4 regions of the Levilactobacillus yiduensis genome follow, and region 1 is predicted to be linked to each of the others. Evidence: riboswitches for the same ligand, from Rfam matches in the RefSeq annotation. Region 1 holds a riboswitch; each other region holds the start of a gene.
The links. A riboswitch is a leader RNA that binds a small molecule or an ion and turns the genes downstream of it on or off. The one in region 1 is predicted to bind thiamine pyrophosphate.
Positions count from the first base shown of each region.

Region 1 (7,265 bases):
GCGTGAGAATCAACCAGCACTTACTGGTCTGATTCCCACGCTTTAGTGGTCCTTCACCCACATGATTAACTATTTTACGCTAACGCCATTTTGCCGTCCATTATCGTATAAATCTTATCGGCAAATGCCCGGAGCCGTAAGTCGTGGGTGACCACCACAATGGCCTTGTGATGCTGCTTAGCCAGGTCGTGGAGCAGTTGGCCCACCACCTTGACGCGCGCACTATCCAATGCCGCGGTCGGTTCATCCGCCAAGATGATATCCGGATTTTGGTATAGCGCTCGAGCAATGGCCACCCGCTGCGTTTGCCCGCCAGATAACTCGGCCGGGTACTGTTGCGTCAGCTGACCAATACCCAATTGGTCGAGCAATGCGGTCAGGTCAGCGGCGGTCAGGTTGCCCTGTGGCTTCACCCGGTCGACCAGAGAAAATTGGTCTTGAACCGTTAGATAGGGCACTAGATTGTAGGCTTGTAAAATAAACCCAATCTTATTCAACCGCAACGCGTCTCGCGCCTTGGTCGTGAGTTGGCCCAATGATTGCGCTTGGACCTGCACCTGACCGGTCGTGGGCGTCTGAATGCCACCGGCAATCGTGAGAAAGGTGCTCTTACCCGAACCAGACGGGCCTAACACCAGGCTGACTTCTCCGGCGGTGGCACTAAAATTAATATCGTGGAGCACGGTCACTTCATTTGTATCGTGGCCAAATTTTTTACTGATATGTTCCAATTTTAATGCTGGCATCATCTAGCCTCCAATCACGCTGACGGGGTCAACGCGCAAAATCAAACGAACGGGAATCAAAGCGCCAATTACGCCGGTCAGTAAAATGCCGGCCGTGACACCCCCGAGCAACGGCAAGTTAAAGCTCATCGGCACCCCTGCAGGCAGCGCTAAGACGGTCACCGCGGTCAACAGGGCACCAATCACCAGGCCCCCGATGACCAGCAACATTGCCTGACTGATTGTGGTCTTGACCAGGACGCTGGCCGGAATCCCTTGGGCCCGCAACACCGCATAGTTCGGCAACTTTTGCATGGTTAAAATGTACAGGAACACGGCGATTACGACCATCGCGATGACCATCAGAAAGGCAATCATGAAGGTAAAGGTCGTGTTCTGCGCTGAATAGCCCGGCAATTTATTAATAAATTGTTGGCGCGTCAAGGTCTGCACACCGGCCGTCTTCGGGGCAAACTGGGCATTGTTGGACACCACCCCATTGGCCTTAAAGTTGGCAGTCACGTGGCTTAACGTCCGCCAGGTGCCCAGGGACCCGTAGATCACCGGTGCCACGCTCAGCTTGGCGTTGTGGGTAAAGCCGACGATTTCATACTTACCATCGGCGGCATTCAGGCTCACCCGGTCGCCCAACCGGTAGCCGTTGTCATGAAAGCTATCGTCGACCAGAATCTGCCGGGATGTCGTTGGTTTATGACCACTGGTAACCTGGAGACGGCGCGCCACGAATTGGTTGGCTTGCAACCCCATGAACTGCGCGGATAATTTTGGCTGACCAGCCGCCTTGGCCACGACGCCCGCCTGGCCGATATAGGCTTCGTTAGCAGTCATGTTAAGTTTAGCTGTCGTCTGCTTTGTCAGTAGCGACTGCGACAGGCTCTCATTCGCATCACTGTTGAGCACGATCTTGCTCGCGCCCCAGCTGCTGATGGCCTGCGTGTTTTGCTGCGCGAGGCCGTATGCCAAGCCGCTCAACACGAAGACCAGATAACTCACCAACACGACCATCCCCACAATCAAACCGTAACGCAATTTTTCGTGACGAATTTCTTTTAACGCTAAAAACATGTTCAGGCCTCCTTCGCCAATAGTTGCAGTGCCTGCTGGAACCGGGCCAGTTCGGCCGCTTGCGTATCTGGCCGCAACATCACGGCCTTAATCGTGGCGTGACTGAGGATCATGGCCGCCCAGTCCGCGGCGGGTAAGTCCGTCGGGACGGGCCGCGCCGGTAAAAGGCTTTCGTTCTCCCCGTAGTGGCGTTGAATGAGCTCATCGTATTGGCTACCAGTGAAGTGCGTCAGAAATGCCGTCACCGCTTGGTAGTAGCGCTGCGGGTCAAACGGCCCCTGGGGTGCGGTCGGCACGCCTTGATGAACGGCGGCCATAGCCACGCGATACAGTGTTTGGTAGGCATCCGTTAGGTCAGCAAAATATTTATAAAACGCGCCACGGGCAATGCCAGCGGCTGAAACGATTCGCGCCACCTGGGCGTCGGCTAGGCTGTGTGCTGAAAATTCTTGTAGTAGGGCCGCCATCACGCGGTCTTTTTTCTCTGCATTTAAATGGTCAAATGTCTGGGTTGGCATGGGTTTTCGCTCCTTTTCGTTCCGAGAGTGACACGGTGTCACTTTAATCGATGCCTGTAGTTTAGCACGTGGGTGACACCGTGTCAACTTTTACTCAAAAGAAAAACCCGCCGACTATGCGACGAGTTTCGTTCAATCAGTAGCTAAGTGTTTCGGTTCACCGATGATCAGGTGGCCGGCAATCGCGATAAGTAAGAAGACGACCGCAACGCCACAGACGCCTAGCCAACCGGCGTGACTCCACGCCCAGGTGGCCGACAACGTGCCAATGGACCCACCTAAAAAGTAGCTGAACATGAAGACAGAGTTGTTACGGCTACTCTGCTGGCGATTCAAGGATTGGACGATGGCTTGGCAGGAGACTTGACTGAATTGGGTTCCCAGGTCCAGCAAGACGATGCCGATGATCAGACCGCCAATCCAGTGGCCAATCAGCCAAAAGATCACGAAGGCGACACCGGAAAAGAGCATCCCCAGCCCCACCGTCAACCGTGGGGAGCGTTGATCGACCATGGTCCCAATCACGGGAGCCGCCAAAACGCCGGCGATACCCAATAGTCCCAGCAACCCGGCAACGTTACTACCTAGATGGTATTGTGCCGCCAAGTAAAAGGCTAACGTGGACCAGAGCACGTTGGACATGCCAAACATGCAAAAGCCGTTGATGGCTGCCCCACGTAAAGGCCGCTGGGTCGCGAATAACTTGGGGAGCGTCCGAATGACCGGCCAGTATTTCAAATCCTGATGACCTCGTTCGTCATGGGGTAATTGAAAGTGAACGACGATCAGGAAGATCAGGTCGATGGCCGCTGCAACCAAGTAAATGTCTTGCCACGGCATGATGCTCCCTAGTAAACCACTGAAGGACCGTGACAACAAGATCCCCGTCAGTAGCCCACTGAGCACGATGCCCAGCACCTTGCCCCGCTGCAGGCCAGGGGCTAAATACCCGGCATAGGGGATGATGATCTGTGGTGCCACCGAGGTGATCCCCACCAGCGCCGTCGCCACGGCAAAGATGCCGGCGTTCGGCGCCCAATGGGCCAGTAATAAGGATCCAATCGACAGTACCATCATGAACTGAATCAGATGATAGCGGTCAAAAATATCTCCCAAGGGGACAATCAGTAACAGACCAAATGCATAACCCAGTTGTGTGACCATCGCCAGCATCCCAACGACGGCCTTAGACAAATTAAAGTCTGCGGCAATCAGGTTTTCAATCGGTTGAATAAAGTTCAGATTGGCGACGATGACCCCGGTCACCACCGCCATCAATAAAATGGTTTTCTTGGATAATGTTGCTTGCTCTTTCACTTCGCAAATCCCTCCTAACAAAAGTTTAGAACTTTTGCTAGAAAATGGCTACCACCATTCGTCGATGGTACCGGTTACGTGAAAAATTTGATATACTGGCACTATCGGAGGGGATTAATTTGCACAAATTACTAACAGGTACCATCCTGGCTTTAGGTCTGGCCATCGGCGTCAGCGGCACCACCACGGCGCAGGCAGCGAAATGGACCACGGGGACGCCTAAAGTCATGCGCGGCGTGTGGTACGCCAAGCCGCGGGTCCAACGAAAGGGCCACGACACGACCGTCACGAATAACGCCATGATTCTCACGCCCAAGTGGCTGTACGTCATGTACGACTACGGCAATCACGACTATGGCGGCAATCGCTTAGCCTACCGGAAAACCGGGAAGCAATATCGGCTGCGAGCCTATGATCGATTGGACAAGACCTGGTCTTACACCAAGCTGCAGCGGACCGGAAAAACCGTCACGCTACAAAAATATGGGACTAAACGAGCTGGTCACCGCTTCATCGCGCAAGCTGGTAAGTCCTATCAATTACAGTTTCAGACCAAGATGAGCGCGCATCTATTGGCAAAATAAACGAGAGCATCCTACGTGTACGTAACGGCAATCGCCGCTACGCACGCGTTTTTATTTGCCCTGCAATTTGTGCAACCGCGGTGCGATTACGGTTGGCCACATGGCCTTCAGTAACGCGTAGCCGATAATCACGCCGACCAGCGCACTCATAAAGAAGCTCGGCAGGAACAACCAGATTGCCCCCGTTGTCCCCATCAGCCAAGCCGCCACGGGATAGGCTACAAAGGCCCCTAAGATGCCAGACCCCACCAGCTCACCCAGCGCAGCGGCCAGTAACTTACCTGTTCGCTGGAACAGCCAGCCACTTAAAAAGGCCCCAATCATACTACCCGGAAAGGCCAAAACGGTCCCGGTTCCCATGATATTACGAATCACCGAGGTCAAGAAGGCCTGGGCCAAGGCCCACCACGGTCCCAGTAAGACCCCGCTTACGACATCGATCAAGTGTTGCACTGGCGCGACTTTGGCCACCCCAATGGCAAATGAAAAGGCACTCCCACCGATTACCGCTAAGGCCACCAACATGGCGGTCAGCGTCATCGGATAGACTTTCTTCGACATAATACCCACATCCCTACTTAGATTTACCAAAAAAGTCCCCGTTCCCCACGACGACGGCTTTCCTGATGACCCAGTAGACCGACCACTTTCCTACGCGAGTATGAACTCAACAGGTTCGAAGGGATTGGACTTGGTCCATCTCAGCCACACTGGCACCCCTAGTGTCTTTTTTAGTTGTGCCCAACTATACCGGGTCTGGCCGGCAATTGCAACTCATAATATGCTGTACTGATTCGCAGTTTATGCGATTATTCCGCCGAATTGTTTTCGGTCTGGTATACTAAGTGGCGGAGGGGATTCGATGATTAAAAAGATTGTTACCATCACGGCCGCCACACTGTTTTGCGGTCTTATTTTACCAGCCACGGCACACGCCAGTCGCTACACGATGGCCGACCACATCACGTTTCAGACCGGTCCGATGTACTACCACAACAAGAACAGCCAATCACATACCATTTGGAACTGGTCGCACTCACGCAAGCTACATAATCTCAAGAATTATCCGCACACGACCTGGGTCGTCAAACAAACGGCGCTGTTCATTCACGGCACCCATAAGGCCCGCTACTATTACGTGGTCAGCAAGAATAAGCGAACGGCTGGTTGGGTCTGGCACGGCTTCTTACAATCCGGGACTTACCGGCGCCAACAACTCACAACTGATGGGCTAAAATTGTCGTCGCAATTGACCAACGGCGATGACAGAACGTTGAAAAACTTCATGATCACTAAGCTCCAAAAAGATGGCTACGACTACAATAACCAGTTGGCCATGATGTTCGACTACTACCGGTCCAACGACCTGACACCGGCACAAATGTCTTACGCCGCTGTCATCAACCTGGTCCGCATCAAGGGTCTCGACCCTACGACCATCTCGGATGCCAGCCAGGACAACGTCTTACACCTGGCCAAATTGATCGATCCGAAGAAGGGCGACGCAACCTTAGAGACCACGGGGAAGGGTCAATTGGGTGTCCAACTGGTCCAAACGATTGAGCAGGCTCTGGACGCTCATCACGCCAAAACGTACCTCCTGGACGTGAAGCTGAGCGGCAGTCTGACTGCCGGCACGCCTCATTTACAATATACGTTATATATGAGCTAATTAACAAAATGATGACGACTTTTAACGGCCGCCATCATTTTTTATTGCCATTTTTATGGCTATTCACGCTAGGAACGCCAGGTAATCAAGCCCCTTTTCGTCAAATCGCTAACCCCAGAGACCAATTAACCCCCAACCAGGTTACTAGTTAACGCACCCCACAAACGGTTGACAGTCTGGTATACTGAACCAACCAGCTGTTCTCACCCCTAGCAGCTGGGTTCACTTGCTGGCTTGCTTATCTTGCTCAAACAGCGTCTGGGAATCTCTCCCGGACGCTGTCGTGTCTCTAAAATTCAATTAGCTTATGATGAATTGCATACCGTACCAGATCCACGTGAGAATTCAGTTCCAATTTGCGCATAATGCTGGCCTTATGGGCCTCAACCGTCTTCGTGGTGATGTTGAGCTTGGCCGCGACTTCCTTATTGGAATACCCCAGCGCCACCAGGGGCATGACCTCCCGCTCCCGTTTGGATAGCGGGCTGTGTCCCCACAGGTTCGTCTTGTCCACGTCAGACAAGATATTCTCAATGTCTGACTTCAACAGGATCACGTTCTCGTCCACGTAATGTCGGCCAGTAACGATGGTCGTGATGGCATTAATGATTTCCGCATCTGGCGAGCTCTTCAAAACATAGCCCGCCGCCCCATTCTTAATGGCTTGATCGACATAATCTTCCTCACCATGCATCGACAGGATCAAGATCCAGATCTTGGGATACTGATTGTGGATTCGTTTAGTCGTGACCAGTCCGCTTTCGCCCGGCGGCATACTCAGGTCCATGATAATAATATCAATATCACCCTGACCAGCCCGAGCAAACGTATCGTTACCATTTGCGGCCTCCGCAACCACCTGATAATCCGCCTGTTGGTCAATAATATTCTTCAACCCTTCACGCACGATGGCGTGGTCATCCGCTACTAAGACTTTATACATTTTGTAGGCTCCCCTTACTCGTGCAAACGGGGAACTTGACCTGCACGGTAGTACCCGCTCCCGGTTGCGAATTTAACGTAAAGACCCCATTGAGCGCTCTGATGCGGTCACGCATGTCACTCAGACCAAGCGAATGGCCGTTGAACTGCGTGTGTTGACTGACGTCAAAGCCATCCCCATCATCAATGATCTGTAGCGTTATGAAGTGATGGTGCTCGACCAATAAAATCATAATTTCTTGGGCATTAGCATGTTTCAAGGCGTTATTGATGGCCTCTTGTGCCACCCGATACATCGCACTTTGAATCGCGCTAGACAACTTTTCTGGGGCCGCGTTGCCACTCACCGAAATTTGAATGCCAGTGGTGGCTTGTAGCCGCGTCGCCAGTGCCCGCAATGCCGCGAACAAGCCGAAGTCAT
Region 1 covers NZ_JAMXAZ010000016.1:27,336-34,600, reverse strand. The annotation lists gene NGM66_RS09550 (ABC transporter ATP-binding protein) at 75-746, opposite strand; gene NGM66_RS09545 (ABC transporter permease) at 750-1,811, opposite strand; gene NGM66_RS09540 (TetR/AcrR family transcriptional regulator) at 1,814-2,329, opposite strand; gene NGM66_RS09535 (MFS transporter) at 2,462-3,646, opposite strand; gene NGM66_RS09530 (hypothetical protein) at 3,691-4,230, shown strand; gene thiW (energy coupling factor transporter S component ThiW) at 4,282-4,791, opposite strand; TPP riboswitch at 4,862-4,961, opposite strand; gene NGM66_RS09520 (hypothetical protein) at 5,093-5,902, shown strand; gene NGM66_RS09515 (response regulator) at 6,192-6,845, opposite strand; gene NGM66_RS09510 (sensor histidine kinase) at 6,838-7,265, opposite strand, start outside.

Region 2 (7,265 bases), on a different contig from region 1:
CTGGCGCAATCCGACTTACCGCGCCTAACCCCCACATGTTAAGGAGACCTCATGACACTGAATACCATCCATACCGCCATTGACCAGACCACCTGGTCACGCCGCGAATACTTTTACTACTTTACCAAAATGATGCCCACCGGCTTCACGTTGACCGCCGACCTCGACGTCACCGCGACCAAGGACTGGCTTGCTGCGCGGCAGCTGAAATTTACGCCCGCCTACCTTTACTTGGTCTCGACCGTGATTGCCCAGCTGCCAGAATTTCGTATTGGCCAAACGCCCACCGGCGACCTGGTCCGCTACGACGTCTTACACCCATCGTATTCAGTCTTCCACGCCGATGACCACACGATTTCGAATCTCTGGACCGCTTACGACCCCGACTTCACGGCCTTTTACGCCAATTACTTAGCGGATCAACAGCAGTACGGCGATCAGCACACCCCCATGCCCAAGCCTGTTCAAAGCGCCAACACCTACATGATTGGTACCATCCCCTGGACGCACTTCACCAGCTACACCCCGTTGCCTTTCACCCCGCTGAACACCTTCTTTCCGGTGATTCAAGCCGGGCAATTTCAGGCCGAAAATGCGCGCTGGCAAATGCCCCTCTCCGTGACGATTCATCACGCCGTGGCGGATGGCTATCACGTGAGCCAATTCTTCAGTCGCCTCCAAACCGCCTTTGACCATCCCAACGATTGGTTAGGTTAGGAACGATAATCAAAAACGGCAGCCCATCTAGCGACTGCCGTTTTTTAGATTAAGCATTCATACTACTATCACTGTAAGCTTTGTTCATCAGTGACCGTGTTTCCGTGAATTCATTGATGTCATGAAGCACAACCGTGATGACCCGGTGCTTGCCGGTCTTTTGGCCCGTCCCAACGAAGCAGTAGCCGGCCAGTGGCGTGTACCCGGTCTTCAAACCGTCCACGTTCAGGGCTGACTGATAATATTTCCGGCCTGCCAGCAGGTTATTGTAGTTGTAAGCCGTCTGACCATCAACCGTCTTAGAGCCAATGGCGCCGTCCGTCAAGATCCGGGGGTAATCCTGGATCAAGTGTCGGGCAATCAGCGCCACGTCCTTGGCGGAGACCATGTTGGCGTTGGCACTGCCGTAAGCGTAGCCAAAGGCCTTCAAGTCACTGTTTTCTAGACCAGAGGCGGAGACGAAACTGGCCTTATCCAAGCCCCAGCTCTTCGCCTGCGCGTTCATTTGCTGGATAAACTTGGCGTTGCTCCCAGCGACCCATTTGCCCAACGCGATGGCAGCGTTGTTAGAGGAGTCCAGAAACGCCGCATAGTACAGGTCTTGGACCGTGTACTTGTGACCGCTCTTGAAGAGGAAGCCCCCACACGATGCGCTTTGGCCCATGGCAATCAGGCCCTTGCTGCTGGTATCGACCACGTCGTCCCAGCTACCAGACCCACTGCCGACCTTTTGCAAGACCAAATACAGCGTCATTAATTTCGACACGGAGGCAATTGGCCGCGCGGTGTTGGCCTTCTTGGACCAAACGGCCTCACCAGTCGTATAGTCCATGGCAATCGCGTTTTTGGCATACTTCAGGCCAAACGGCGCCTTACCCTTCTGCAGATAACCGTGCCAGATCCAGCCCTTCACGGCACCGGACTTATTCGCCACGTAATAGTAAATCCCCTTGGAATTACCATGCTTCAACGTCGCCTTTTGCGTCACGTACCAAGTCGTGTTGGGATAACCCTTCATGGTCGCCAGCTTGCGGTTATGGGCCTTGTTATAAATGGCACCGGCCGTACTCTTCTTGTGGTACGCGGTCTTCGTCACATTCGTGGTCGAGACCGTGGTGTACACCGCCGCATGGGCAGTCTCAGCACTGATACCAGCTCCCATTGCCGCTGTGAATAAGACCGCCAGTGCGGCCCATTTGATACGCTGTTTTTTCATGATGAATTGTCCTCTCCTTGTGCAAGCTTCCACAACTACCCTAACACGGGCAATCCCGGTGCAACAAGGCTGCGTGCGACTTTGTAACTAACTTGTTGGGGACGTAACGTTCGCGTAATCCACCACTTCTTGCCATAATCAGTTGGGGCGTTAATCAATCTGAAATTGAACCGGCAACACGGGTGGTACTGGCCGCCTTACCGTTCGCTAGAGATGAGCTGGAACGCTGAGGGTGGACGGCCCAAGCCAAAAATCGGTCTTGGACCTCAAGTTGGAGCAGATAACCCACGTCTCCAACTTGCCAGTTTTCTAACCAGCAAGCTGCTAAAAAAACTCCCACAGCTGAACTCATCTCTAGCGAACTCCCGGCTACACAGAAAACAGTCAGCTTCATTGCTGATAGCCCGGTATTCGTCTCACCACTATCACACTAGCCAAGTATCTGCCAATTTTCCCTAAGCACAAAAATGCCAGGACCTTACTTTCGCCCTGACATTCCGCGTTTACCGATTCAATTGACCTGTTTCACGTGCACTGCTGCTGAACGGGTTATCACCCGCCCTTTAATTGGGGGCGTTCCCCATAGCAGAACTAGTTGCTCATACTACTCAGCCGGTAAGCATGTTCCATCAACGACCGCGTCTCCGTGAACTCGTTGATGTCATGCAAAACCACTGTGATGACGCGGTGTTTGCCCGTCTTGTGGCCGGTACCCACGAAGCAGTAGCCCGCGCTTGGCGTGTAGCCCGTCTTCAAGCCGTCGACCTTCAAAGAAGCGCGGTAGTATTTGCGCCCCTTCAAGAGGTTGTTGTAGTTGTGACAAACTTGGCCGTTCACCTTCATCGAGCCAATCTTGCCGTCCTTTAAGACGCGGGGATAGGCCGTTATCAGGTGCCGCGCCATCAACGCCACGTCCTTGGCGGAGACCTTGTTGGTGTTGGCCTTGCCATAAGCATAGCCGAAGCGCCGCAGGTCACTATTTTCCAGACCCGATGCCGAGACAAAGTGGGCCCTGCCCAGTTTCCAAGACTTGGCTTGGGCGTTCATCTTCCGGACAAACTTGCTATTACTGCCGCTGACCCATTTGCCCAGGGCAATCGCGGCGTTGTTCGATGAATCCAGGAAGGCCGCGTAATACAGCTGTTTAACAGTGTAGCGGTGATTTAATTTAAAATGAAAACCGCCACAATCGGCGCTCCGACTCATCGACACCAATCCGCGGCTGGTAATCTTGACCTTGTGATTCCAGCGACTCTTCTTGCCATCGATTTTCTTCAGTGTCAGGTACAATGTCATGATTTTAGTGACGGAAGCGATGGGCCGCGCGGTGTTGGCGTGCTTGGACCAGACGACCTTCCCCGTCTTGGCGTCCATGGCGACCGCCGCCTTGGCCTTGGTCAAGACAAATGGTGCCTTGCCCTTCTTCAGGTAGCCGTGCCAAATCCAGCCCTTCACACTGTGCTTACTATTCTGCACGTACAGGTAAATACCGGTGGACTTGCCGTGTTTCAGCGTGGCCTGCTTGGTGGCGTACCACGTGGTGTGGGGATGGGTCGTTAAGCTGCTGACCTTTTTGGTGTGCGCTTTATTGTAGATGGCCCCGCTACTGTGTTTCTTGTGATAGGCCGTCTTCTTGATTTTCTTAGTGCTAACGGTGTGATAAGCCGCAGCTTCGGCGGGCACCGTGGTTGTGGCCGTACCGCCCAGCGCGACCAGCATGCCAACTGCCATGGCCCAGTGACTGAGATGTAAATTTCTCATAAATTCAATACTTCCTATCCTTTAATAATTAATCTAACTAACTATATAGAATAGCACGCCTCCCCTAACCACGATAGCCACGTTCACCGCTTTAGATGTCTTCGGCTGGCTTTGTAACTGAATTGTAAAAAACGTTTCCATCCTGAACAACTCAATGACTGGCCACAATAATTTCCAGTCACGGTTGCATTTACCCGCTAAATTGGTTACGCTAAGGGTAATCAAATACGACTGGGGTGCCTCGCGGCTGAGATCAAACCCATTGAACCTGCTCTGGTTAACACCAGCGAAGGGAATGCGTACTTTTGTGCTATCAATGAACCCCTACTAAGTAACTTTAGTGGGGGATTTTTTATTCGTTGGGCACCCCCGTCAATACTCTCATAGGAGGCTTCATTTTATGAAAAGTTGGCATATCCGCGATATTATTCTGGTAACGATTCTCGCAATTTTTATGGGTGTTATTTTCTGGATCATTAATCCTGTCTACACGATTCTAGCGGCCGCACTGGCCCCGTTTGGACTGCAACCCTTGGCAAATGAAATTCTACTAGGTATCTGGGTCATGGCTGGCCCTTTGGCCGGATTCATCATCCGGATTCCTGGGTCCGCCACACTTGGCGAGTTCCTAGGTGCTGTGGTTGAAATGTTTCTAGGCGGCATCTGGGGAGCCAGCACCTTAATTTCTGGTGCGGTTCAAGGGATTGGCGCCGAGATTGGCTTCGCCGCCACTGGCTACAAGCGTTACAACTGGGCCAGTCTATCCATCAGTTGCCTGACGACCGCCATTGTGACCTTTGCTTGGGACCTGTTCCGGAGTGGTTACGCTGCTTATCATCCCGGCTTCTTGATTCTCTTGTTCGTGGTTCGTTGTGCTTCCGTCTTCCTCTTCGGTGGCGTGCTGACCAAGCTGATCACCAACCTGCTGGCCCGCGCCCACGTCTTACCTAACGTCAGCACTAAGTAGCTTGAGACTGCTGCCGCCTGCCGTTACGTGAAATTCTAGGCTGGAACGCTGGGGGAGGACGGTCCGAGCCAAAGAACGGTCTCGGACCTTGCTTTGAGCCGAAAATCACGTCTCAAAGTCACCAATTTAGCGGCAAAAATCGCCCCTAAATTCCCCGGCTGAGCCCAGATTTCACTTCACTCTCGGCTACGATTGGTAGCTATACGCTGTCCCAAGCCAACTGTAAAGCCAGACAACACTAAGGACCAAACGAATTGTCGTTTAGTAATCACCTCAGTAGACAAGAGTCTACCCGCTCGCACCAGATTACTCGCACAACTGGCGATGGTCGTTGGCACCGTTTTTCAGCCAATGCCCATCACCACGCAATTGAAACCGCTAACGTAAACAATCTATGTATTACCCTTATTTTTACCAACCCTGTTTCACATTGGAGGAATTTTCGTGGCCACTGTAACCGTTCATGCACTTACATTTACCTATCCCAAACGCACGCAGCCGGTCTTGGATGACCTCGACGTGACCTTTCCCAGCGGCAAATTTTCCCTGCTGACCGGGGTGTCCGGTGGTGGGAAGTCCACCTTACTCAAGCTGATTGCGGGACTCACCCCACTCCCCGACGCCGGAGCCATCACCTTTGATGGCCAGCCGTTGGCGCAGATTGCGCCGGCAAAACGTGCCGCGACCGTTGCCATGCTCTTCCAAGAACCCAGCACGCAGTTCACCATGGACACCGTGGTCAACGAGCTACGGTTCGCTCTGGAAAATCAGCAGGTCGATCCCGCGGCCATCCCCGCTAAGGTCACGGCTGCGCTGGACTTCATCGGCATCACCGACCTCCGCGACCGCCAGCTGATGCAACTCTCCGGCGGCGAACAACAGAAGGTCGCGCTGGCCATCATCGTTGCCATGGACAGCGACGTCATCTTGCTAGACGAACCCTTCGCTAGCATCGACCCGCCCACTCGGCTGGCCCTGCTGGAAAAGCTGGTCACGTTGTGTACGCAACGCGGCAAGACCATCATTTTGGCCGACCACGATCTGAGTAATTACGACCGCTGGGTGGACCACTTGGCCGTGTTGGACACGGGTAAACTGACCCTGTTGTCGCCCGCTGCCACCCAGGCTCGCTTTGCCGCCTTTACCCCCGACAAGCTCCGGCTGACCCACGTGGCCTTGCCCGCAGACGACCTCACCGTCAGCCTGCAGGGGACGCAACTGGCCCTGGGGCACGCGCAACGCCAGTTATTACAGCCACAGGATCTGTCGTTGTTTGCTCACCAAGCGACCCTGATCACTGGCCCTAACGGCAGTGGCAAATCCACGCTGTTTCGTGCCCTGGTACGGCTGGGCAACTACCAAGGCCGCATCACCTACGATGGACAAGACATTCACAAGCTCTCTCGGAAACGGTACGCGCGGCAGGTCGGCCTGATGTTCCAGTCGGCCAGCGCCCAATTTCTCAACGTGACCGTGGCCGAGGAACTGGCGTTGTCACAGAAGTTCGGCAACCAGACCTACTTCACACCGGAACGGGTGCAGGACCTCTTGACCCAGCTGCACCTCGCCAACCACGTCGACCAGGTTATTTACTCCCTGAGTAGTGGCCAGCAAAAGAAGTTGCAGCTTCTGTGCATGCTGATGATGGCGCCAAACGTCTTACTGCTGGACGAACCCTTGAAGGGCCTGGATTTTGCGTCCATTCAAGTCGTCATGCAGATTTTGACGACCGTGCAGCGCGACCTCAAGCTGACGTTGATTATGATCAGCCACCAACTCAGCGGCCTGGACGACCTGATCACGCTGCATCTCGCGCTCGACCACCAGCAACTCACTTACCAGGAGGCGACAACATGAATCCGAGTTTGAAATTAGCACTGGTCGTGTTGATTGCCCTGGAAGTGTCCTTCACGCAGGTCTGGGCGGTCAACGTGGCCCTCATCATCGTGAGCCTCGGGCTGATGCTTTTTAATCACATCACGCTCAGACGGCTGTTGTGGCTGACGCTGGTACCGTTGTTCTTCGCCAGCGCCCTGGTCTGGTCGTTGACCCTGCAAGGCACGGCCAGCCACCACTTTCTCATCGTCTTATTCACGCGGATGTTCGTTTACGTTTACATGGGCGGGCTGTTCACGCAGACCACCGATCCTCTGACGCTAACCCGTTCGCTGGAACAAAACGCCAAGCTGCCGGCGAAATTCGCTTACGGCTTTCTGGCCGCATTCAACTTGATGCCCAAGATCCAAGCGGAGGTCGCCACTATTCGGGCAGCCGCGTTGATGCGTGGTCAGGAGCTGCACGTGTGGTCGCCGCAACTGTATTTCAAAGTCATCCTCGCTGCCATGAACTGGTCCGACCAGTTGGCTGCCGCCATGACCTCACACGGCTTTGTGGAAGGGACGCCACGCACCCACGCAGTCACGGTCGCATTACGGTCCCGCGACTGGTGGCTCTTCGCCCTCAGCCTAGTGACCATTCAAGTTGGTCTCTTCATCGGCCTACCTTAAAAAATAAAGGAGTTTTTGTATGTTTACTGATCAAGCGCACGCCAATGCCCAAGCCCTCTGGGACGCGTCCAAACGCCATCCCTTCATCCAACAACTA
Region 2 covers NZ_JAMXAZ010000001.1:21,860-29,124, forward strand. The annotation lists gene NGM66_RS00115 (DUF2087 domain-containing protein) at 1-28, shown strand, start outside; gene NGM66_RS00120 (chloramphenicol acetyltransferase) at 52-717, shown strand; gene NGM66_RS00125 (D-alanyl-D-alanine carboxypeptidase family protein) at 767-1,933, opposite strand; gene NGM66_RS00130 (D-alanyl-D-alanine carboxypeptidase family protein) at 2,525-3,694, opposite strand; TPP riboswitch at 3,917-4,007, shown strand; gene NGM66_RS00135 (ECF transporter S component) at 4,095-4,661, shown strand; gene NGM66_RS00140 (ABC transporter ATP-binding protein) at 5,106-6,518, shown strand; gene NGM66_RS00145 (energy-coupling factor transporter transmembrane component T family protein) at 6,515-7,168, shown strand; gene tenA (thiaminase II) at 7,188-7,265, shown strand, end outside.
Region 2: another riboswitch for thiamine pyrophosphate. It lies ahead of NGM66_RS00135 (ECF transporter S component); the one in region 1 lies ahead of thiW (energy coupling factor transporter S component ThiW).

Region 3 (7,265 bases), on a different contig from region 1:
ACCGCGCCGTGGAAGGCCTGGAGGTGGTAGGGTTGGCCGCCAGTGATTTGGACAAGGCGGTCACAGATCTCTCCGGTGGTCAGCGCCAGCGAGTCGCCCTGTTGCGCAACGTGATGGTCTACCCGGAAGTCTTGATTTTAGATGAGGTCACGGCGGGGCTGGATTCCGAGAACAAGGCGTTCGTCTGGTCGCTTATCAAACGGTTTAACCAAGAGGACCACCTGACGATTATTGCCATCACCCATGATCAAGCAGAAATCGACGCGGCCAAACGACTGATCACAGTCAAGGACGGCCGCATCGTAGGAGGCAACGCATGAATTTAGCTGTGAACAATCAATCTTTACTGTTGGCGCTGGGCCTAGTCGTCATTGCGCTGGCAATTGGCTGGAAGGAAAAATTAGGCATCGACCGCGACATGATCATTGGTGTCATCCGGGCCGTCGTCCAGCTATTTGTGGTTGGGTATCTGTTGAAATACGTGTTTCGCGTCGATAATATCTGGCTGACCACGATTTTAATTTTAATTATTATTTTTAACGCCGGGTATAACGCGAAACAGCGAAGCAACGGTATTCCGCGGGCCCTGCCGATTTCCATTGGTGCCATCCTCATTAGCACAGGCGTCACCCTGGGCGTTTTGATGCTGGCGGGCGCGATTAAATTCATCCCGTCGCAAATGATTCCAATCTCCGGGATGATTGCGTCCAATTCAATGGTTGCCATTGGCCTGTGTTACCGCAACCTCAATGCCCAGTTCAAGCAGGAACGGCAGGCGGTGTTGGAAAAATTAGCGTTGGGCGCGGATTTGAAGGATGCGTCCAAGGAAATTTTACGGGACAGTATCAAGACGGGGATGCAGCCGACGATCGACTCTGCCAAGACGGTCGGTATCGTGAGTCTGCCGGGGATGATGTCCGGATTAATCTTTGCCGGCGTCGACCCGGTGCGGGCCATCAAATATCAGATTATGGTCACGTTCATGCTGATGTCGGCCACCAGCATTGGCTCGGTGCTGGCGTGCTACTGGGCCTACCGCGGCTTCTACAACGACCGCAAACAGCTGGTGATTTAGCTGTTTATTCCGCCTTGCCAGCCAGACGCGGCCATCCCATGGGGACCGGTCAAAGCCTGAGGAGCGGTCTTTGGCCTCGCTTTGAGCTGTCCCAAACCCGGCCATCTCAAAGTCGTCCCAGGCTGTAAGGCCGGCAGAAGACGCCGACCTAACACCCTTGTCACGGGATTCTGCGTCTGGCTGGCAAGGCTAAACGACAATCACCAGCTGTGAGGACAAGTCTCAGAAAGAAACGTGGTGGTGACGCACAGTAAGCAGCTAGCTGGTAAATAGTGGGCGATGTTGTTGTGAGCCGTAGCCGGCCCGGGACGGAACCCTGTGTCGGTGGCGTTAGGCCGGTGGGTTTCCGGTCTTACGGCACGGGACGTTTGGGAGACTCACGGGTTTGGTGAGGCTCACAAATGAGCTGGAAGACCGCTCCTCAGGCTGGAAGCGCTCCCCATAGGGTGGGAGTCCCGGGCCGGCTACGGCGGATAGACAACGACGTTAGCACTAATTTGCCAGATTAATTGCAATCGCTTACGGGAATTCGCTATTCTAGAGACAAAGCGTTTTAGACAAGACAGTAGAACCGAATTGGGAGGGATATGTATGACACATAGAAAAGTAGCGCTGGTCACCGGAGCCTCGTCTGGCATCGGCAACGCCATTGCACGGAGCCTGCACCGCAACGGCGTCATCGTTTACGCGGGCGCGCGGCGGGTCAGTCGTATGAATGACCTAGACGACTTGGGCATCACGACGTTAGCCCTAGACGTGACCGACCCGATTAGCGTGGAAAATGTGGTGGACCGCATCGTTAGTGAAACGGGACGGGTCGACATTTTGGTCAACAATGCTGGTTATGGTTTGATGGGGGCCCTAGAAGATGTGCCGATGGACCAGGCCCGCGACCAATTTGACGTGAACCTCTTTGGGGCCGCGCGGCTGATTCAGTCCGTGTTGCCCATGATGCGCCAACAACACAGCGGCCGCATCATCAACATCACGTCCGTAGACGGCAAGGTCGCCCAACCGCTGGCCAGCTGGTACGTGGCGTCAAAATTTGCGCTGGAGGGTCTCTCGGACGCCCTGCGCCTGGAGCTTGAGCCGCTGGGCATTCAGACGGTCGTCATTGAACCGGGAGCCATTCAATCCGAGTGGGCTGACATTGCCGCCGAGCATTTACGCACGACCTCGGGGCAGGGGCCGTACAAACCAACGGCTGACCGCGCCGCAGCCATTTTGACCGTGGTCAAGCAGTTCTCCAGCAAGCCGCGTGTCATTGCGCGGTTGGTCGACCGGGCGGCGCTGTCACGGCGGCCCAAGACTCGGTATCACGCGGGTTCTGGCAGTCAGATCTTAGTGGCCCGGCGGTTCTTGTCGGACAAGATGATCGACCACCTGTGGCAGGTGATTGGTGAGGCGGCTGAACGGTTTGCCCGCTAATCCGAGAATCATTGCCATGCCTGGAAAACCTGTTATACTTAACTTAACCAGAACACTAGGGGTGTCCACGATTGGGCTGAGATACGGGTGACCGTGATCCCTTGGAACCTGTCAAGTTCAGACTTGCGAAGGGAACGTGTCGTGGCACCAACAACGGGCCACCGGTTCACTGATCGTGAGGCGGTTCCCGTTTTTATTTTGTCCAAATGTAAAGCGCTCACATGGTCCCAGCCGCGCAATTAGTTAGGTGGCTGTTAGAAATGCGAGCGCACATACCTGGTAGGCTGGCCTGAATTAGATAGTACAAGGGAGGATTTCACCAATGAAAGTGACTTTGCTCGATGAATTGCGGGCGCAAAACCCGATCGTCTTTAACGTTTCTAATTTCGTGACCGTCCAAGACGTGGCCAACGGTATCAACGCGATTGGCGCGTCGCCCATCATGTCTGAGGAAGTGGCCGAAGCGGACGAAATGGTTGGCTTGGCGGGGGCAGTGTGCCTGAACCTGGGCGCTGTCACGGCCACGCAGGTCACCCAGATCCGCGCGGTGGGTCAGTCGGCGAACCGCCAACACCGGCCACTGGTCATCGACCCGGTGGCGGTTGGCGCGGTCAAATACCGGATGCAAATGGCGACCGGCCTGTTGGCTGATTTCCATCCCGACGTGATTCGGGGTAACGCGGGCGAAATCGCGGCGCTGGCCGGTGTCGACTGGCAAGCGAAGGGCATCGACGCCGGCGAAGGTTCCGGGGATCTGGCGGCCATCGCCAAGGCTTGCGCGCAGAAATTAAAGTGCGTGGTCATCCTCTCCGGTCCCACCGACGTCATCACGGACGGCGAACGGGTGGTCAAGGTCTTGAACGGAACGAAATTGTTCCAGGTCCACGTCGGTTCGGGTGACATGCTATCCAGCATCGTGGCGGCCTTCTGCGCAGTCACCGATGACTACTTCGAGGCGGCCCAAACGGCTTGTCTGGTCTTCGCCGCCATCGGTCAATTGGTCGCAGACGCCACGCCAAACCTGGGTGCCGGCACGTTCATCATGAAGCTCCTCGACAAGCTCCAAACCGCCACCGTCGCCGAAATCGAAGGCATTGCCGCTTTCGAATAAGACTGGTGGTCACCTACCGTGTAAATGGCGGAAACCAGATGCCTGCGGCTGCCAGGGGTTCCGCATATTGTGGAAACTGGCCGCCTGCCGCGGCGCGAAATCTAGGCTGGAACGCTGGGGGAGGACGCCCCGAGCCAAAGGGCGGTCTCGGCGCTTGCTTTGAGCCAGAAAACCACTGTCTCAAAGTCACCAATTTGTCAGCTCAGACCGCTGCCAAATTCCCCGGCTGAGCCTAGATTTCGCGCCACTCACAGCTCCGGTGGTGGTCGCTTGCAACGGCTACTTGAGACGGCAACGCTGGTGGTCAGACAATGGGCTGACGTTTGGTTGCTGAATGTCACAAGTATTAGCCGGAGGAGGCCAGGAGTGGAGCCAGCTGTGTCGACGGTGTTGGCTGAGGTCTTTTCTCAGCCTACAGCGTGGGGCGACTTCGAAGACTCGCGGGTTTGGCGAGGCTTTGAAGCGAACCGGAAGCCCGCTTCTCAGGCTGAAGGTGTCCCCCATAGCAGGCGGAACTCCTGGCAGCCGTAGGCGAGCAGCTCTACACAATTTAAAAGTTATCAAAAAATGCAACAGAACCAGAAGGGATGGGTAACCATGGCAAATGAATTTCCACAAACCTTAACGATCGCTGGGACGGACAGCGGTGGCGGGGCCGGCGTGATGGCTGACCTGAAGACGATGCAGGAGCGCAACGTCTTCGCCACGGCCGTTATCGTCGCGGTAACCGCGCAAAATACACTGGGCGTGCAGGACTTTATGGCCTTGCCGCAAAAGCTGATCGACGAACAATTCGCGTCTTTGGCGGACGACCTGAAGATTCGGGCCTGCAAGACGGGGATGCTGGCCGATGCGGCTCACGTGCATGGCGTCGTGGAAAATTTGAAGAAATACCAATTCGGCCCATTGACGGTTGACCCGGTGATGATTGCCAAGGGGGGCGCGGCGTTGTTGGCAGATGATGCCGTGGCCACGGTACGTGAGGAATTGGTCCCACTGGCGGATGTGTTGACGCCGAATTTACCGGAAGCCGAACGCTTGACTGAGCAAAAGATCACCACGGCGGCTGACATGGAACAGGCGGCAGTCGCACTGCAAGACTTGGGGGCCAAGAACATCATCATCAAGGGTGGTCACGAAGCCACGCCGGACAAGGCCAGTGATTTCGTCTTATTGGCGGACGGTCGGTCATTTTGGCTGACGGCACCACGGGTCGATACGGTGCGGACTCACGGCACGGGTGACACGCTGTCGTCTTGCATTACCGCCGAACTGGCGAAGGGCAAGGACTTTGAAACGGCCATTCGCATCGGCAAGGACTACGTGACGGCGGCCATCGCCAATCCAATCGCGGTCGGCCACGGTCACGGACCGTTGAATCATTGGGCTTACAATCAAGGAGGCGCTGAATAATGTCAGTGACGTTTGAATCAGGTCTGTTACGGGCCTATTTTGTGGCGGGGAGCCAAGACGTTCCCGGTCAAGATTTGCGCAAGGTGTTAGCGACCATGCTGGATGCCGGTATCACGGCGTTTCAGTTCAGAGACAAGGGTGCTAGCACGTTAAATGAGGAGCAGCGGGTGGCGCTGGGAAGCGATTTGCGCGTGCAATGCCATGAGGCCAATGTGCCATTTATCGTGGATGACGACGTGGATCTGGCCATCCTGCTCAATGCGGACGGCATTCACGTGGGTCAGAGCGACCAGAAGATTCAGCAGGTCATCAAAAAGGTCGATGGTCGGCGGATGTTCGTGGGGTTGTCGTGCAATACGGCTGAGCAAGTTGCCGCGGCCAACCAGATCGGCGGCATCGACTACATCGGGAGCGGTCCCATCTATCCGACCGTTTCCAAGGACGACGCGGATCCGGCCATGGGCGTCGATGGTCTGGCCGCACTCGTGCAACAGGCCAACGTGCCCATCGTGGCGATTGGCGGCGTGACGGTCAAGTCGTTGCCAGCCATTGCGGCGACCGGAGCGGCGGGCGTTGCGGTCATTACCCTGTTGACGCAGAGTACCGACCCGTATGCGGACACGCAAGCCATGCGCCAAGCCTTTGCCAAATAGAAACGGACACGCCTCACGTTCAAATTGTGTTGAACGGGGGGCGTGTTTTTTTGTGGAGACCCGTAAATCATTTAAATTGGTAAGGATGCTGTCTTAGCCACTCTGAAATACCTGTAACAGTCGGTTTTATCGTCTAAAACAACAAAAAACAGGCCCGATTTCACCGTGTTTAAGTGCGGCAAACCAGACCTGTTCCAAAGTTGAGGAAGCTAGTTGACTAGGGCTAACTTCACAAGTACATTCTAACACGACTACCAAATAAAAGCTATTAAAATATGACCATTCTGCAATATATTCGTTAATAAAATGTCCAAATGGGTGAGTAAGCTAACTGACCGATTTGGTTTAGGGAATGTCAAAATATTTCCCCAAATTGGTTACGACTTACGCCTGCTAATTGTGAGATGAATCACATTTAGCAGATAAAAAACGACAAATTAATTTGCCTGTTCCCCTTGTAAATTAGAACAAGTGTTCGTATAATGAGAACAACGAGAGGGGGAATACGTCATGGACTATTCGCAAGAGCCACACGGTCTGTTTTTTATGATCGACAACAAGTCCTTTTACGCCAGCGTCGAGAGCGTTGAGCGGGGACTGAATCCGTTACAGTCGATCATCGTCGTGATGTCCGAGGCCGATAACACGGGCTCAGGGCTGGTCTTGGCAACGTCACCGATGGCCAAGAAACTCTTTGGTATCAGTAATGTGTCGCGCCAATACGAAGTGCCGCATGATTCCCGTATCTTAGTTGTACCGCCGCGGATGAACTTGTACATTCAAAAGAATCTTGCCATCAATAAAATCTTCCGTGAGTACGTGGCGGATGCCGACCTATTTCCATACTCCATTGACGAATCCATTTTGGATATGACCAAGTCCTGGCGGTTATTTGGCCGCACACCGGAGGAAGTCGCCCGCAAGATTCAGCTACGGATTCGCCACGAGTTGGGGTTGTACACCACCGTGGGTATCGGGGAGAATCCGGTCCAAGCGAAATTGGCGTTGGACTTGCAGGCCAAACACGACCACGAATTGATCGGTCGCCTGACCTACGAGAATTTTCCCCGCTACATCTGGCCAATCACCAACCTGACGAAGGTGTGGAGTATTGGTCGCCGCACCGCCGCGCATCTTCAGCGCCTGGGCATTCACAGTATGGGGGAGCTGGCCCACGTGAACCCGTATGAACTGCAGCAGACGATGGGCCTGATTGGCGCGCAACTCTTTGCACTGGCCTGGGGCATCGACCGTAGCCACTTTACGCAGGTACGGCCACCCAAGGAAAAGAGCTGGAGCAACTCGCAGGTCTTGCCGCGCGATTATCAGGTCCAACGGGAGATTGAGTTGGTCTTACGAGAGATTGGCCAGCAAACGACCGCTCGCATGCGTCATCACCACCAACAGACAGGGTGCATCAGCCTGTACGTCGGCTTTGCTTGGGATGGCCAAGCCGACGACGGGCGTAGCGGGTTCAATCATAGCCGACGCATTGACCCGACCGACAACGCTCAGACAATCATCCGGGAATTGTTGACGTTGTTTCGGGATAATTGGGACGGCCAACCAGTCCGCAACTTGGGCG
Region 3 covers NZ_JAMXAZ010000017.1:35,958-43,222, forward strand. The annotation lists gene NGM66_RS09845 (ABC transporter ATP-binding protein) at 1-320, shown strand, start outside; gene NGM66_RS09850 (ABC transporter permease) at 317-1,075, shown strand; gene NGM66_RS09855 (oxidoreductase) at 1,667-2,503, shown strand; TPP riboswitch at 2,551-2,655, shown strand; gene thiM (hydroxyethylthiazole kinase) at 2,826-3,614, shown strand; gene thiD (bifunctional hydroxymethylpyrimidine kinase/phosphomethylpyrimidine kinase) at 4,212-5,027, shown strand; gene thiE (thiamine phosphate synthase) at 5,027-5,680, shown strand; gene NGM66_RS09875 (Y-family DNA polymerase) at 6,191-7,265, shown strand, end outside.
Region 3: another riboswitch for thiamine pyrophosphate. It lies ahead of thiM (hydroxyethylthiazole kinase); the one in region 1 lies ahead of thiW (energy coupling factor transporter S component ThiW).

Region 4 (7,265 bases), on a different contig from region 1:
GAGCATTGCCTTCAGGTTTCCATAGGTCATCCCAAGTAGACAATTCATGAGACCAGTAAACTAATCCCCACTCTTTATTAAGCTTTTCAACGGTTTGATACTTATGCCGAAGATAGTCTTTAAAGCCTTCAAAGGCATCGTGAGAGTAATTAATGAACAATCCAGGTTCGTTATGTAATTGCCAACCGATAACTGCTGGATGATTTGCATAGCGTTCAACAATCTTTTTGATGATGCGACGCGCATAGAATTGAAAGACGGGATGGCTAAGGCTATGTTCTTCACGTGATCCAAAGTTATGTGCGTTGCCGTCTTGGTCATGCAAAGCTACTTCAGGATACTTACGTACTAGCCATTGAGGAATAGAGAAGGTTGGCATCCCAATGATAACGTCAATACCGTTATCTTGGGCTTTATCAAGGACTGGTTGTAACCAATCAAGTTTGAATTCACCATCTTCAGGTTCCCAATGTGACCAGCTACCTTCACCGACTCGAATAACATTCATGTGGGCTTCACGGAGCATCTTGAAATCTTCATCTAACCGGGGTGTTGGTTGATACTCATTATAGTAGGCGGCACCAAATAAGATATGTTTTTGTTTAGACATAATGGTCCTTCTTTCTTAAAATTGGTAAAAATATGCTAGAATTAAGTAGGCCCTACAAGTAAAATTGAAAAATTGCTAACGAATACGTTAATGTAAGCGCTTTAGTCGACGAATAAAGGATACCATGCTTGTTTTTGTGAAAACATATGAGAACCCTGCACTTATTTATCTGAAAACGATATTTATATCATAATTTGATTTTTAATTATCATTAGAAGCTTTTTTTCAAAAAAAGATGGATGAAAGTTCAGACTTTTTTTAAAGTAGATTCATCGTTACTGTTTTTCGAAGGGATGTTTTACAGATGGCAAAACTTTTGGGACGCGCACGTAGATTACCAATTATTAATTGGAACTACACCTTTTTTGGTGCTCATTTACAGAATGTCGGGTCTAATTGGGATTATCCGCAGGAAAGACACGCGGCTTTTGAAATGATTTATGTTGTCAATGGAACGGAAGGCATTGATTGTGGTCCATATACTTATTCATTGGAAAAGGGAGACTTTGCAATTATTTCGCCAGGGACGCTACATCATGTCTGGGCGATAAATAACTTAACATATTTTTGCTTTCATTTTGATTTGGATGAGCCAACGTTTGAAGAACATTTGATTGCCAATTCTAAAATCGTTTATCATAGAGGAGAAACAATCACTAAAAATGTGACTGACGATATGGATCGTATGATTGGTCTGTTACCAGCAAGGCTGGCAGAAGATTCAGCAAATTCACAAATACCTGAATTGTCTGAAGGATGGCCACTGGAGGCCACCGCAGATGAACACTATAACTTTACAGATAAGATGGAGTTACAATTATTGTTATCGCATATCATCCTAGATTTATATAAAGGCGTGAAGCGAACTTCACATATTAAGAATCTTTCAACAATGCAGTATGCCAAGATGATTCGTGTGTATATTAAACAAACTATGCAACGACAGGTTGATCAAGCCATTAGCAGTCCTGATAATATTACAGGTTTAGAGAGTGGAAACGTGATTGCTGATATCTGTAGTCAATTAAATCTAAGTATTGGGTATGCTTCTCGCTTGTTTAAGACGTACTATGGTTCATCTCCCAAATCCTATCTCTCGGACATCAAACAAGAAATTGCCCAACAATTATTACTGAAACCGCAGTTTAACATTAATCAAATTGGTACGATTCTTGGATACAAGAATCCAGCTAATTTTAGTCGTCAGTTCAAGGTTTGGACAGGATTGTCACCCAAACAGTTTAGGATGCGCAAAGTTAGTCATTTTGTTGATCAGCGGCTATTTAGCGAGAACTTTAACACCTTTCCCAAAGAAAATATCAATGATGAAGAATTTAAAAAGAACTTTTGGAAATCGATTTAATATTCGACTCTTGACTTAAACCAACGTCGAAGTGCTAGGCTTAATGATGAGGTGAAGACGATGACCAAGACAAACTTACAAAAATTAGATGCTGGGGAACCGTATTATTTCCTGGATGATGAAGTAGCGGCGCGAAAGGCGCGAGCAGCTAAACTATGCCAAGAGTTTAATGCGATTCCCGCCACGGATCCGGCGGCTCAGACCGCTAAGATCAAAGAAATCTTAGGCAGTCACGGCGACCGGGTTTCCGTGCAAGCTACGTTTAATTGCGATAACGGGCGAAATATTCATGTGGGCGAAGATTTCTTAAGCAATTACAATTTGACGATTTTAGACATTGCGCCCGTGACCATCGGCAGCCACGTGATGATTGGCCCCAACGTGGACATTTACACGGTTAATCATCCCCTGACGCCCACGGGTCGGCGTGGCTATTTGGCCCAGGCGTCTCCCGTGACGATTGGCAACGACGTCTGGATTGGCGGGAAGGTTGCCATTATGCCAGGCGTTACGATTGGAGATAACGTGGTGATTGCGGCCGGCGCCGTGGTCACCAAGGATGTGCTGGCGAACACGTTAGTTGGTGGCGTGCCGGCCAAAGCGATTCGTTCGCTGAGTGATGAATAATATGTAGACACGAAGCACCCGGGAGTGGACAGCCCAGGTGCTTCGTTTGCTTAACGTTTTAAAGTTGTTCGTCGCCACGCAACAGGTCGTAAATCTCGGCCTTGAGTGGCGCTTGGGTCGCCAGCCATTGTCGGTCACGAGTGGTGGGGGTCAGCGCGATGTCGCGAATCAAGTGAGCCGGTCGTGCCGATAGAACTAAGATGCGGTCCGACAGGTAAATGGCCTCCTCAATATCGTGAGTGACCAGCAGGGTGGTCTTTTGAAGCGCCGCCGGCAGGCTCAATAGCCAGTCTTGCATCAAGCCCCGCGTCATGGCGTCCAGTGCGCCGAACGGCTCGTCTAACAAGCGGTAGTCCGCCGGGTTCAACATGGTCCGCAACAGGGCGACCCGTTGCCGCATGCCACCAGATAACTGATGGGGCAGAAAATGGCGGTAGTCCACCAGGCCAAACAGCGTCAACAGTTCCGTCACGCGGTCGTGGTCGATAGGGAGATGATTGATGCGCTGGTACAACGTGATATTTTGGTCCACGTCATACCAGGGCAACAACATGTCCGTTTGCGGCAGGTAACTGAACGTGGTGTTCAACCCAGTAATGGGCTGGTTTGCCACGGTTAGCGTTCCCGCGGTCGGCGTCAATAAGCCCGTCAATAATTTCAAGAGGGTCGACTTGCCGGCGCCGCTGGGTGCAATCAGCGAAACGAAGCTGTTGTCCGCAATCGTGGCGGTCACGTCGCGTAAGATCTCTAAGTCGTCTAGCGTAAGGGCAACGTGTTCAAGCGTGATGGTCATGGCTAGTCACCGACGTATTGGTTGGTGTAGAGCGTCTTGGCGGGGATGGCCTTCTTGATCAGGCCATATTCTTTCATGAAGCCCGTGTAGTTGTCCCAAACTTTGGCATCCATTTGGCCCCATTTCGTAGCGTTATCCGTGTAGTTGGCGGACAGGAAGGCTTGCGAGTCCTCTAAGAAACTGAGGTCACTGTCCTTGGCGTACTTGTGCAGGATTTGTGCGTCAGCCTTGGGATGAGCGATGGCATCTTGGTAGCCCTTCTTCGTGGCCGCCATAAAGGCTTTGACGATCTTGTCATTCTTTTGTAGCTGGGTGTTGTTCGTGATGATGACCGGTGTGTAGTAGTCTAGCCGCTTGTCCAACTTGCGTAGTGGCATGTAATTGACCTTGATACCGTCATTTTTGGCGCGAATCACGTCCCAGCCTTGGAACCACCACTGAATGTCGTTTTTCTTTCCCAGACTCTTGGGACCGTCGCCAGTCGCGCCCACAATCTTCAGGGATTTCGGATTAACGCCAGCGTTACGCATGACGGCTTTCAGTACGGCCTCTTCACTCGGTGTTTGCCAGCCGGCGTAGGTCTTGTTCGCGAAGTCCTTGGGTGAGGTGATGCCACTGTTGGCCTTGGAGACGAAGCCGGACGTGTTGTGCTTTAAAATCGTCCCAATCGCCTTGACTGGAATATTCTTACCGTCGGCGTGGGCGTAAGTCACATCTTCTTGGTAGCTCACGCCAAATTGGGCCTTGTTGGCGCCGACCATTCCAATGCTAGTCGCGTTGTCACCGGGCTCGATGATTTTCACGTTCAGACCGGCATCCTTGAAATAGCCCTTGTCCTTGGCCACGTACAGACCGGTGTGGTTGGTATTGGGGACGTAATCTAACACGATGGAAATGTTGGTCAATTTCTTAGCTGATTTGGAATTAGCGGCCTTGTCTTGGCTGTTGCCACAGGCCGTAAGCGATAGCAGTACAGGAACGAGAAGCCAGAGCTTGGATAATTTCATGATTTTCTCCCTTGGATTAATAGGCGATAGTAGCCTTTTTGTAGGACTTGCGTGACCCCATTGAGGGCCAGGCTTAATATGATGACGCAGAAAATGGCGGCGAAGACCTTGTCGATTTGGTAGCCGTTCTTCACCCGAATCATGTAGTAGCCCAGGCCGGCTTCGGCACTGAGCCATTCTCCGATGATGGCGCCGCTGACGCAATATGTGGCGGCAATGCGTAGGCCAGCGAAGAAGCCTTGCATGCCTTGGGGAATCTTGAGAATGCGATAGACCTGCCAGCTCTTGGCGCCCATGGTCTGCAAGAAGCGAATCTGTTCGGTTGAGACCTTCCCCAGCGCCTCCGAAAATGCCACGATAATGGGAAAATAGCTCATCAAGATGACTAGAATGATCTTGGGCGTGATGCCAAAGCCAAACCACAGGCTCAGTAGCGGGCCCAGAACCATCACGGGGAGCGTCTGTGAGATGACCAGCAGTGGGTAAAATGATTGGTGGACTAGTTGCCAGCGATCCATGACCAGCGCCGTCACGAAGGCCAGGGCGCAGGCAATCCCCAGGCCAATCAGTGATTCGTAAAGCGTGACCCAGGAGTTGGCTAGTAATCCGCCAGCATCAACTTGAAGCGCCTGCATGACGGCAACGGGACTGGGCAAAATGAACGCTGGCGCTTGAAAGAGCGTCACGGCGAGTTGCCAAGTCACGAGGAGAATCACGAGACTGCCTAAGGGATAGAGTTTACGTGCCATAACAGCCTCCTTTCTTGAACAAAAAAGCTTCATCTGGGGAGTCGTTGCCGCCAGATGAAGCATCCGTGCGTTCCTCCCTACGCCAGTATTAGCTGACAGGTTCAATGGGTCAAAGTTCACAACTTACTCTCGTGCCGTTTAACGGTATCCCCAGAAACTTTTTAAGTTGGATTTAGTATAGCATGGCGAAAAGCGGGGTACAACTTAATTTTCTAAAATTGTACGGGATTCTTCGAAATATGACTGGTAGTGCTGGATTTACAGGGATTCTCGCAGTTGGTGCACACAAATTTTCTTTTTATAATGATATTTATAAACGTCGATATATCAATAATTTTATAAAAATAACACCTATGAATAAATATCAATACTATGTGCAATTTATTTAAGGCTGTCGGCAAACGATTGAAGGATAAATCGATTATTATTGGCAAGCACACCAGTAGCCGAGAGTCCGCCCACCGCGCTCCGACCCATATTTGGCGGACGGTAGGTGGCCAGTCCCCGCTATGAGCCGCACCGCCACCAGACAATTCACACCAACACAGGTCGCACCTCTTAATTTACTCGCTAAGCTAACTGGGGCCTCAAGCACAGAAGTTGTCAGGAGTTATCGTAAAATAGACCCAAAGTCACGGGGCATAACGTGGCTTGGGAAATCTCAGCTTTGAGAGAAAATTAACGGACCATGTCAGACGACTACCATCAAATCGAGATGACAGGAGGTTCGAAAGCTGAGAGTAGGGGCTTCGTGTACGCGAGGCCTCTTTTTCTTGCGCAAGACCGTGTGATTGCGGTATACTACTAACACTTCAGCTAAAATGGCTGAATGCAAGGAGATGATCGACGATGATGGCATCGTTATTTGTACGGAAAAGTGCTGCTAGTTAGGGACACTTTTCTGCAAGACCTTTCAGAGAAGTGTCAGGTTTGAATCTGAAAGGAAAAAATAAACATGAAACCGACAATCACCGCCTACGAATATAGTTATATCAGACAACAGATCGACGCCTTAGTGAGCGCCTATCTTTCGGTAAATGACAAGCACATGCGCCGCGTCGTTCGGGATACGACACTGGAGCGCATCAAGCCCTTAGTGCCGCTGGCCGAACCAGCCGTGCAAGAATTCTTGACGCGCCTGCAGCCGGATCGGTTGACCCGTAAGGCCGCAGCTGAGATTGTGCCGTTGCTAGAACCCCTAGTGGTACCATTTCCGGAATTGTCGACCAAGCAGTTAAGCAAGCTATTTCGTAAGGTGAAGAAGCTCAAACAGCCGGAATGGGCGACTTTGAACTTACACCAGCTCACGTATCTGGGTTGGAACGACGGCGGTAACCAGAAGAAATACCTGGTGGCGCCGTATCAGGATCGGCTGATCGGCATTCAAGGCGACCTCGCCCCACAAGTGGTCAAGGGCGTCTGCAGCATTTGCCACACGATTGGCAACGTGTCGCTATTCGTCTCGACGACCAAGCGCTCGGGACTGGGAAGCTACACGCGTAACGGCAATTACATTTGCCGCGACAGTGCGCAATGCAACCGCCAGTTGACTGATCCCCAAGGCCTTGCCGACTTCATTGCGGTCGTGCGGCCGAAAAAATAAAGAGTGAATCGGGCCTCCCAACGACAACTGTCGTGACGGGGGCCTTTTTGAGCGGCAATGAGAAAGCGCTTCACCCTAAGAACTTGGTGAAATTTCCCTGAGTCGGCCGGGATTGACGATTAGATTTGTTATAATGAATCTTGCTTTGTGAATTTAAGAGTGAGAGGGAAATGACTATGTTACAAGCATTTGCAGAAATCAAGGTGGCGCGGTCATGACGCCACAACATCATTTACGCGGGGTCTTACTCGCCAGCGTGGCCTGCATCTTGTGGGGGATCTCCGGGGTGGCCGCGAGCACGTTATTTGGGTTGAATCCCCATGTGACGGCCTTGTGGCTGACGCAGGTCCGGATGATCACGGCCGGTATTATTTTGCTGGTCTTGGGCCAAGTGATTGGGGTCAAGCCGTTTGAAATCTGGCGACAAAAGGCGACCGGTCTGCGGGTCATCAGCTACGGTTTGTTAGGGTTGGTGCCCGTTCAGCTCTGTTACTTCGAGGCCGTCAAGTTTGG
Region 4 covers NZ_JAMXAZ010000004.1:54,355-61,619, reverse strand. The annotation lists gene NGM66_RS03545 (beta-galactosidase) at 1-610, opposite strand, end outside; gene NGM66_RS03540 (AraC family transcriptional regulator) at 915-1,973, shown strand; gene NGM66_RS03535 (sugar O-acetyltransferase) at 2,034-2,600, shown strand; gene NGM66_RS03530 (ABC transporter ATP-binding protein) at 2,659-3,393, opposite strand; gene NGM66_RS03525 (ABC transporter substrate-binding protein) at 3,396-4,400, opposite strand; gene NGM66_RS03520 (ABC transporter permease) at 4,397-5,149, opposite strand; TPP riboswitch at 5,207-5,312, opposite strand; gene NGM66_RS03515 (FusB/FusC family EF-G-binding protein) at 6,105-6,752, shown strand; gene NGM66_RS03510 (DMT family transporter) at 6,967-7,265, shown strand, end outside.
Region 4: another riboswitch for thiamine pyrophosphate. It lies ahead of NGM66_RS03520 (ABC transporter permease); the one in region 1 lies ahead of thiW (energy coupling factor transporter S component ThiW).